2 regions of the Buttiauxella sp. BIGb0552 genome follow, and region 1 is predicted to be linked to the other one. Evidence: predicted binding sites of a transcription regulator. Region 1 holds the regulator's gene; the other holds the start of a gene.

Region 1 (5,116 bases):
AGGCTAAACGGGCAAATGGTGAAATTATACCTGCGATCAAACCGGGCTCACGCATTCTCGCCACCCGTGAACCGATTGGCGTTGTAGCCGCCATTACTCCGTGGAATTTCCCGATGGCAATGCTGACCCGCAAACTCGGCCCGGCGCTCGCCGCGGGCTGTACCGGAATCATCAAGCCTGCTAATAACACGCCGCTATCGGCATTTGCTTTACTGGCGCTGGCGAAGAAAGCAGGCGTGCCTGATGGCGTGCTAAATGCTGTAGCCGGTAATACGCAAGAAATCAGCGACGCGATAATGGCGAGCCATGAAGTGCGGAAGATTTCGTTTACTGGATCCACCGCCGTTGGCAAAACGCTGGTGCGCAATGCTGCGGAAACCATGAAAAAAGTCTCCATGGAATTAGGCGGTAACGCGCCGTATATCGTCTTTGATGATGCCGATATTGATGAAGCCGTGAAAGGTGCGATTGCTAACAAATTCCGTAACGCCGGGCAGGTTTGCGTCAGTGTTAACCGTTTCTTTATTCAGGAAAAGGTTTACGACCAGTTCGTCAACAAGCTGGCCGATGCGGTTAAAGCCCTCAAAGTTGGGAATGGCCTGGAAGAGGGCGTCGCCATCGGGCCATTAATTGAGAAATCCGCAGTCGATAAGGTCTGTGAACACGTGGAAGATGCGCAAGCGAAGGGGGGCAAAGTACTGGTGGGTGGCAAGAGCCATGAATTGGGTGGCAATTTCTGGCAACCCACGGTGATTGTCGATGCTAATGACGACATGAAACTGGCGCAGGAAGAAACTTTTGGCCCGGTGGCTGCCTGTTTCCGATTCAAAACGGAAGAGGAAGTGATTGAGCGTGCGAACAATACGCCATTTGGTTTGGCAGCCTACTTCTATACTCAGAATCTGTCGCGCGTATTCCGTGTCTCTCAGGCGCTTGAAAGTGGGATGATAGGGATTAACGAATGCGCAGTTTCGACTGAACTGGGACCATTTGGCGGCGTGAAAGAGTCCGGTCTTGGTCGTGAGGGTTCGGTATTGGGTCTGGATGAGTTTCTGGAAGTCAAAACCTTGCATATTGGTGGGTTGTAGAGCGATTCGTTCTGGTTAAGGTGGCAAGCAATGAAAAAATACACCTTTGATTTTAGTCAGATAGAAGACCAGCCTGGATTCTATCGTCACTTTACCCAGGCATTTCAACTTGAGAAAAAGCAGGTCCACGATCTCGACAGCTTATGGGATGTGGTCGTCGGGGGCACTTTACCCCTCCCGGCGGAAATCGAGTTTGTTCATTTACCAGAGATGCAAAGGCGGCGTTACGGGGCTTTGATTTTGCTTTTTGACGAAGCAGAGGAAGAGCTGGAAGGGCAATTGCGCTTTAACGTGCGCGGCTAACGCTATTTTAGATATAAAAAAGCCCCCGCTAGCGGGGGCAAAGTCGTCAGAATTTGACGACGAGGGTTTATTTATACAGTTCAGCGGTGGCGTGCCAGCTATCGCCAGTACGTGCTTCGGTAATGCGATATGCCGATGCACCTTCTTTAGTCGCCTTCTGTGATAATTCCTGACGCATATCCATTGGCGCACTGCCAGTCTGACTGACAGAAATGCTACCCATAGATTGCATGTTTTGTGCTTGTTCGCTGTTTATCTGATGCGCGGCTGCGTTAGCGCCGAAAGAGATAACAGAGAAAAGGCTCAGTGCTGCGATGGTTAATTTGGTTTTCATGATGTCTACTCCTGAATTATGTTCTCAACGACCGGAAGGGTTTAACTGCGTTTATTGTTCTTGGGGCCGTCGTTTTGATTAATCGGTATTACTTATACCTGCCAGGCTTATTTATACAGCTCAGCAGTGGCGTGCCATGCATCACCAGAACGTGCTTCAACGATGCGATAAGAAGATGCACCTTTCGCTTCAGCTTTTTCATTCAGCATTTGGTGCATATCCATTGGTGCACTGCCTATTTGGCTTACAGAAACTGTGCCCATCGGCTGAAGATTCTGTGCCTGTTCTGCGTTAACAGATGTGGCTGCGAAAGCACCAAATGACAGCATTGAAAGCAGACTGGCGGCTACTACTGTTGATTTCATGTTCATAATTTTTACCTCGTCGTATTCTTTTATTTGGGTCCTCATTCCGTGACCCTCATCACAAAATCAAGTATACACTAATAACGTGGAAAATTAATACCACGCTAATTATTATCTATGAAACTTTACAATAATAGAGGTTTTCTTTATTACGTAAAGTTATTAAAAATGATCTTTTATTGCTTTGTTTATGTTAAATATAAGTAAAAACAATGAGATATCAGACTTTGACTTTTTGTGCGGTTCATCACATAACTTGCTGATGGGTTGGGTTTTTAAAGTAGGAGTAGATGTGAAGAATGAAATTTGCAGGCAGGTATAAGAAAACAGAAGGATGTTATCAAGCAGGTTGCTCCCGCCATTCAATAACAGCGGGAACAGCCGTTTTAAGACTTAAAGCTCTTGTTCGAAGAGCACCAGAATCGCTTCATAAAGCTCTTTAACCGTGAAGTCTTTGGCAGGCGTAGTAAAGATAGTGTCGTCTCCGGCAATCGTGCCCAGGATCCCTTCAGCTTTACCTAAAGAATCCAGTAGGCGTGCAATCAACTGTGCAGCACCCGGGCTTGTGTGGATAACGACAACGGCATCGTTGTAATCAATATCCAGTACCAGATTTTTTAATGGACTGGATGTGGTCGGCACACCCAATTCAGCAGGCAAACAATACACCATTTCCATTTTTGCATTGCGAGTACGCACCGCGCCAAACTTGGTCAGCATGCGGGATACTTTGGACTGGTTAATGTTTTCGAAACCTTCATTTTGCAAGGCATGGACGATCTCGCCTTGAGAACTAAATTTCTCTTCTTTCAATAATGCTTTGAATGCTTTGACTAATTCTTCTTGTTTTGAGGAAATACGCATAGGTCACCCATATTCAGGTCAGCAAAGATAACATTATTATGCATTTAAATGAATTTTTATGCAAATCAATGGCTGGGTGTAAGCTTGAAATAATGTTATGAAAGGGGCTGATTTTATCAAATTTTGTTATCGAGAAACATGCCTTCGTCACGACTCGAAAATAAGTTGTTAGGTAAATTAAATGTTATCAAAATGATGTTGTTTTGCTGCGTAGGGAGGGGTAATGTAACCGCCTGTTGATGTGACAACATCAGGTTGTGACCGGGCGCTAAGGCGTCGTTTCCACCCGGCGAGTAAATGCAGCAGTAACGTTTCAGGATTGCGTAACTTCGCAAACCTTGAGCGGGAATATTGTAATTACCCCTTCTCTGGATTATGGTCGCCACCGCATGGAGTTACGGCACCTATTTGCTAACCATAATAAGGAGTTTAGGATGAAAGTTGCAGTCCTCGGCGCAGCAGGCGGAATTGGCCAAGCGCTTGCCCTTCTACTCAAGACCCAACTGCCTTCAGGTTCAGAACTCTCTCTGTATGATATTGCACCTGTAACCCCAGGTGTTGCAGTCGATCTGAGTCATATCCCGACCGATGTAAAAATCAAAGGTTTCTGTGGTGAAGATGCAACTCCTGCACTGGTTGGTGCGGATGTGGTGCTTATCTCTGCCGGTGTAGCACGTAAACCAGGTATGGACCGTTCTGACCTGTTTAACGTCAATGCGGGAATCGTGAAGAATCTGGTTCAACAGATTGCTAAAACTTGCCCTAAAGCCTGTATCGGTATTATCACAAACCCTGTGAATACCACCGTTGCTATTGCAGCGGAAGTGCTGAAAAAAGCAGGTGTGTACGATAAAAACAAATTATTTGGCGTAACTACGCTGGACATCATCCGCTCCAACACCTTTGTTGCTCAGCTGAAAGGCAAACTGCCGACCGATATCGAAGTCCCTGTTATTGGCGGACACTCTGGCGTGACTATTCTGCCACTGCTGTCTCAGATCCCAGGCGTAAGCTTCACTGAGCAGGAAGTTGCTGATTTAACTAAGCGTATTCAGAATGCAGGTACTGAAGTTGTAGAGGCGAAGGCTGGTGGCGGGTCTGCAACCCTGTCAATGGGTCAGGCTGCTGCACGTTTTGGTCTGTCTCTGGTTCGCGCGCTGCAAGGCGAAAGCAATGTGGTTGAATGTGCGTATGTTGAAGGCAATGGCGAGCACGCTCGTTTCTTCTCTCAGCCGCTGCTGCTGGGTAAAAACGGTATTGCAGAGATCAAATCTTACGGCAAACTGAGTGCGTTTGAGCACCAGGCGCTGGAAGGTATGCTGGATACCCTGAAGAAAGATATTACTCTTGGTGAAGAGTTCGTTAACAAGTAAACACCAGGCTTCAGAGATAAAAAAACCGGAACTGAGTTCCGGTTTTTTATTGCCTGTCATTCAGCATTTATCAGTTAGTGGCTGGATATTCCTGAATCGTCACTTGTAACGTCAGCTTCTTATCATCGCGCATTACTTCAACCGGAATGACTGAGCCTGGGCGAATTTCTGCCACCTGATCCATAGTGCCTAATGCCGAAATCGCTGGTTTATTGTTCACCGAAATAATCACGTCGTTAACCAGAAGGCCTGCTTTCGCCGCTGGACCGCCAGGTGAAACTTCGTTAACGATAATCCCCTGAATCTGATCAATGCCGGTAGCCGGGCCATGCAATGGTGTTATCTCACGCCCGCCAATACCTATGTAGCCACGAATCACGCGGCCATCGCGAATAAGCTTATCCATGATTTTGGTGGAAAGCTGAGTCGGGATTGCAAAGCCAATACCTTCCGGTGTTTCGCCGTCATTACTTTTATCAAACGACAACGTGTTAATACCCATTAACTCACCTAGTGAGTTAACCAGCGCACCGCCTGAGTTACCGTGGTTAATTGAGGCGTCAGTTTGCAGGAATGACTGGCGGCCTGAAGGGCTAAGGCCAATACGACCCGTCGCGCTGATTATCCCCTGCGTAATGGTCTGCCCAAGGTTATACGGGTTGCCAATCGCCATGACGACATCACCGATATGCGGCACCCGCTTATTGTTGATAGGAATAACGGGGAGGCTGGTGGCATTGATCTTCAACACAGCGAGATCGGTAAGGCTGTCGGAGCCAACCAGTAGCG
Region 2 (5,116 bases), on a different contig from region 1:
CACTCACGCCATGGCGCAACCACTTTCAGATGTGGTGCCAGTGCCGCCCATGCGGATTCGAAACGTACCTGGTCGTTACCTTTACCGGTCGCACCGTGGCACAGCGCATCTGCGCCCACTTTATTTGCCACATCAACCAGCGCTTTAGCGATAAGCGGACGCGCCATAGAAGTACCCAGCAAATAGGTGCCTTCGTACAGTGCGCCGGTCTGCAATACCGGATAAACGTAATCACTGATGAACTCTTCACGCGCATCGACGACGTAGCACTCAGTTGCACCGGAGCGCAGTGCTTTTTGCTCAACGCCTTTCAGGTCTTCACGGTCCTGGCCGATATCCACCACACATGCGACCACTTCACAGCCGCCGTAGTTTTCCTTCAGCCATGGAATAATGGCTGAAGTATCAAGGCCGCCAGAGTATGCGAGAACGATTTTTTTGATGCCGTGATTTTGCATTGTCTTATCCTTCAAAAACTTATTTTAAAATTAAGCTAAGATCCGGGTGCCAATGGCTACACCGTTAAATAATGATGGTAACTGCTCCGCGTGACGCCAGGATGCGATATCCACCGGGCGACCCAGCGTGCGTGCTGCATCCAGCGCCGCGTTAACTTTCACTATCATGCCGTCGGTAATAATGCCCTGAGCGATTAACTGCTCAGCTTTCGCCGCCGTCATTTCTGCAATACGTTGCCCTTTGCCATCCAGAATGCCGCTGACATCTGACAGCAGAATCAAATCCGCACCAAGCGTTGCGGCCAAAGCGGTCGCCGCCTGGTCAGCATTCACGTTCATCAACTCACCTTCAGCAGTGACGCCAATAGAGCTGACAATCGGCAGGAAACCAGAATCTAAAAGCGTGGTAATCAGCTTAGCCGAACCCGGTTTTGCAAGCCCTACATGGCCCAGTTCTTCATCCAGTTTTGTGACCGTCACACTGCCGCCATCACCGAGACAAAGACCCACACCATTGATGCCATGCTTTTTCGCCCACGCCAACAAGGTTTTATTCGCCGTCCCAGCAAGCGCACCAGTAATGATGTCAATCTGGTCAGCAGGCGTGACACGCAGGCCGTTTTTCTTTGTCACTGGCAACGAGAGCTTTTTCATCAACTCGTCCACCAGGCAACCGCCACCGTGCACAATCACCAACGGACGTTGGTGGGATTCGCGATAGTTCACCAGCGCCGTAAATAGGCGCTCGAGCGCTTCTTCGCTATCGAGCAGTACGCCGCCTAATTTGATAATTAATGGATTCATCATGTCACCCGGCATCAATTAAATAAGAGACTGCGTTTCGGCAAAGCCAAAACGAATATTCAGGCATTGCACAGCCTGAGCTGATGCGCCTTTCAGAAGATTGTCTTCCGTGGCGACGACAATCAGATGCTCACCCTGCACCGCAAAACCGATATCGCAGAATGGCAGCCCAACCACATTTTTCAGTGCCGGCACACCTTTGTCATACAGGCGCACTAACGGTTTATTCTGGTACGCCTGATTAAAAACATCGGCGATTTGTTGCTGCGTCACACCGGCGTTCAGACGGCAGGTGATGGTTTCCAGAATCCCACGCGGGAAATTGCCCAGGTGAGGTGTGAAAATCACCGGAGTACCAAGATGCGTCGAAATTTCTGGATGATGGCGATGGTTAAAAATGCCATACGGTTGCAGGCTCACTTCGCAGAAGCTGTTGGAAATCGCGGCCTTACGCCCTGCACCACTGACCCCGCTGGTTGCGTTAATCACTGGCCATTGCGTCAAATCCAGCAACCCGGCATCAATCAGCGGTTTTAACGCCAGTTGCGCCGCCGTCGGGTAGCAACCTGGGACTGAGATCAAACTGGTTTCTTTCAGTTTGTCGCTCTGCCATTCAGCAAGGCCATACACCGCCTGCTCCAGTAGTTCCGGATGTTGATGGCTAAAACCGTAATAGCGCTGATAGAACTCAGCATCGTTAACGCGGAATGCACCAGAAAGGTCGATAACAACACAGCCTTTTGCCAGGAATTGTGGCGCCAGATCGTGACTCACTTCGTGGGCCGTGGCGAGGAACACCACATCGACGCCGTCAGTAAATTCGCTGATATCCGACATCGCCTGTAACGGCATGTCGACAATACCTTTTAATTGCGGATGCAATTCAGATATCAATTTTCCTGCGTCATTACTTTGCGCTGAAACCGTCAAAGCGGTTATGTTCATATGAGGATGGCGATTCAAATAGTTCACAAGCTCTGCGCCTGCATAACCGCTGGCACCAACAATCAGCGTATTCAACATCTCGGCTGTACACCTTCTTAGGTTATGTCTGCTAAAGGTGTCAGCTGGTAAGCCATCACCCAACGTGCAATTACGTGGTTAAATCCACCGGAACCTGGGGTTCCCTTACGGCAGTTAATATTGTATTTTTATTCAATATAAATGCATGATTATGTATACCAACCCGAGCTAAGGCCTGTCAACAGTGAAGATGAAATTACCTCCTTTTATCGAGATTTACCGCGCGTTGATCGCGACTCCTTCCATCAGCGCCACCGACAGCGCGTTGGATCAGAGCAATGAGTCTTTAATCAATTTATTGGCTGGATGGTTCCGCGACCTGGGCTTCAATGTTGAAGTACAATCGGTTCCTGGTACGCGCAATAAATTCAATATGCTGGCGAGTACCGGAAACGGTGCCGGTGGCTTACTGCTGGCAGGGCATACCGATACGGTGCCGTTTGATGATGGCCGCTGGACACGCGACCCGTTCACGCTGACTGAGCACGAAAACAAGCTATACGGTCTCGGCACTGCCGACATGAAAGGCTTCTTTGCCTTTATTCTTGATTCATTGCGCGATGTGGATGTGACGCAGCTTAAAAAGCCACTCTATATTCTGGCGACAGCTGATGAAGAAACGACGATGACGGGCGCTCGCTATTTCTCTGAGACCACCCATATTCGCCCGGACTGCGCAATCATTGGCGAACCGACGTCATTGCAGCCCGTCCGTGCGCATAAAGGCCATATCTCTAATGCGATTCGGATTCTTGGCCAGTCCGGTCACTCCAGCGATCCTGCTCGCGGTGTGAATGCAATCGAACTGATGCACGATGCTATCGGCCACATCATGTCGCTGAAGAACACCCTGAAAGAGCGTTATCACCATGATGCCTTCACCGTGCCGTATCCAACGCTAAACCTCGGTCATATCAGCGGTGGCGATGCCGCCAACCGTATTTGTGCTTGTTGTGAATTGCATATGGATATTCGCCCGCTGCCGGGTCTTACGTTAAACGACCTGAACGGTTTGCTTAACGAAGCACTGGAGCCGGTTAGCCAGAAATGGCCTGGCCGCCTGACGATTTCTGAGCTTCACCCGCCGATTCCGGGCTATGAATGCGCCAAAGACCACCAGTTAGTACAAGTCGTTGAGAAACTGCTGGGTGCGCAAACCGAAGTCGTGAACTACTGCACCGAAGCGCCATTTATTCAGACGCTTTGCCCAACGCTGGTTCTTGGCCCGGGTTCTATTAACCAGGCGCATCAGCCAGACGAATACATCGAAACTCGGTTTATTGAGCCTACGCGCAAACTTATTAGCCAGGTTATTCATCATTTTTGTTGGCATTAAAAATAGCGATTCAGGGGGTTTTGCCCCCTTTTTACGCTGCTTTTTAGCGGATCCTCATAAGAAACGCTTATCCACGAAGTTAGTAATTAAATTTCATGAATTAGCGCAATTTATTCGTTTGCTGAAACGATTTCGTAGCAATTGACGAATGAGGACTTACGTGGCTTTATAAAGACGGTGTTGAACCTTCACGGGTGAAATTAAATTACATATCAGATTGGATAGGGTGTCTGGGGTCATATGAACGAACAGTATTCCGCTTTGCGAAGTAATGTCAGTATGCTCGGCAAGTTGCTCGGGGATACCATCAAGGATGCGTTAGGTGAAAACATTCTTGACCGCGTAGAAACAATCCGCAAATTGTCAAAGTCTTCACGGGCTGGCAATGAGGCAAACCGCCAGGAGCTGCTAACCACGTTACAGAACCTGTCTAACGATGAACTACTCCCTGTAGCCCGTGCATTCAGCCAATTCTTGAATCTGGCCAACACCGCCGAGCAATATCACAGCATTTCAGCCAATGGCGAAGCCGCCAGCAATCCCGAAGTTATCGCTAAGACACTCCAAAAATTAAAAAATCAGCCGGACCTTAGTGAAGCTGCCATTCGTGATGCTGTTGAGTCTCTGTCACTGGAATTAGTTCTGACCGCACACCCAACCGAAATCACCCGTCGCACCCTGATTCACAAACTGGTTGAAGTAAATAGCTGCCTCAAGCAACTCGACCACAGCGACATCGCCGATTACGAACGTAACCAGATTATGCGCCGTCTGCGCCAACTGGTCGCTCAGGCATGGCACACCGATGAAATCCGTAAGCACCGCCCTTCCCCTGTAGATGAAGCAAAATGGGGCTTTGCGGTAGTAGAAAACAGCCTGTGGGAAGGAGTTCCAAACTACCTGCGTGAGCTGAACGAGCAACTCGAAGACAACCTGAATTACAAACTGCCTGTCGATTTTGTTCCGGTACGTTTCACTTCATGGATGGGCGGCGACCGCGACGGCAACCCGAACGTGACTGCTGATATTACCCGTCACGTTCTGCTGCTAAGCCGCTGGAAAGCAACCGACCTGTTCTTGCGCGATATTCAGGTACTGATTTCCGAACTCTCGATGGTGGAATGCACGCCAGAGCTGAGTGAACTGGCCGGCCCAGACGCTGCACAAGAACCGTATCGCTGCATCATGAAAGGCATTCGTCAGCAATTACTGGCGACACAAGCCTGGCTGGAAGCTCGCCTGAAAGGCCAGCGCCTGCCAAAACCTGAAGGTTTGTTAACCCAAAACGAACAGCTTTGGGATCCGCTCTACGCGTGTTACCAGTCGCTGCAAGCGTGCGGAATGGGCATTATCGCCAACGGTCAGTTGCTTGATACCCTGCGCCGCGTGAAAAGCTTCGGCGTGCCATTAGTGCGCATTGATGTGCGCCAGGAAAGTACTCGTCATACCGAAGCACTCGGCGAAATGACGCGTTACCTGGGCATTGGCGATTACG

What was found. Region 1 encodes ArgR, which controls arginine synthesis, uptake and breakdown. Its sites were predicted from a motif close to ANTGAATAAAAATACANT; they were not measured.
Region 2: argC (N-acetyl-gamma-glutamyl-phosphate reductase) is a predicted target of ArgR. The motif match lies at 2,405-2,422, and genes of this name have one in related genera.

The regions. Positions count from the first base shown of each region.
Region 1 covers NZ_SODY01000003.1:646,084-651,199, reverse strand. Annotated here, with positions in the region: gene EDF88_RS11980 (NAD-dependent succinate-semialdehyde dehydrogenase) at 1-1,088, shown strand, start outside; gene EDF88_RS11975 (barstar family protein) at 1,119-1,391, shown strand; gene yhcN (peroxide/acid stress response protein YhcN) at 1,459-1,725, opposite strand; gene yhcN (peroxide/acid stress response protein YhcN) at 1,833-2,096, opposite strand; gene argR (transcriptional regulator ArgR) at 2,484-2,954, opposite strand; gene mdh (malate dehydrogenase) at 3,389-4,327, shown strand; gene degS (outer membrane-stress sensor serine endopeptidase DegS) at 4,398-5,116, opposite strand, start outside.
Region 2 covers NZ_SODY01000010.1:10,441-15,556, forward strand. Annotated here, with positions in the region: gene EDF88_RS23040 (argininosuccinate synthase) at 1-458, opposite strand, end outside; gene argB (acetylglutamate kinase) at 489-1,265, opposite strand; gene argC (N-acetyl-gamma-glutamyl-phosphate reductase) at 1,281-2,285, opposite strand; gene argE (acetylornithine deacetylase) at 2,470-3,621, shown strand; gene ppc (phosphoenolpyruvate carboxylase) at 3,862-5,116, shown strand, end outside.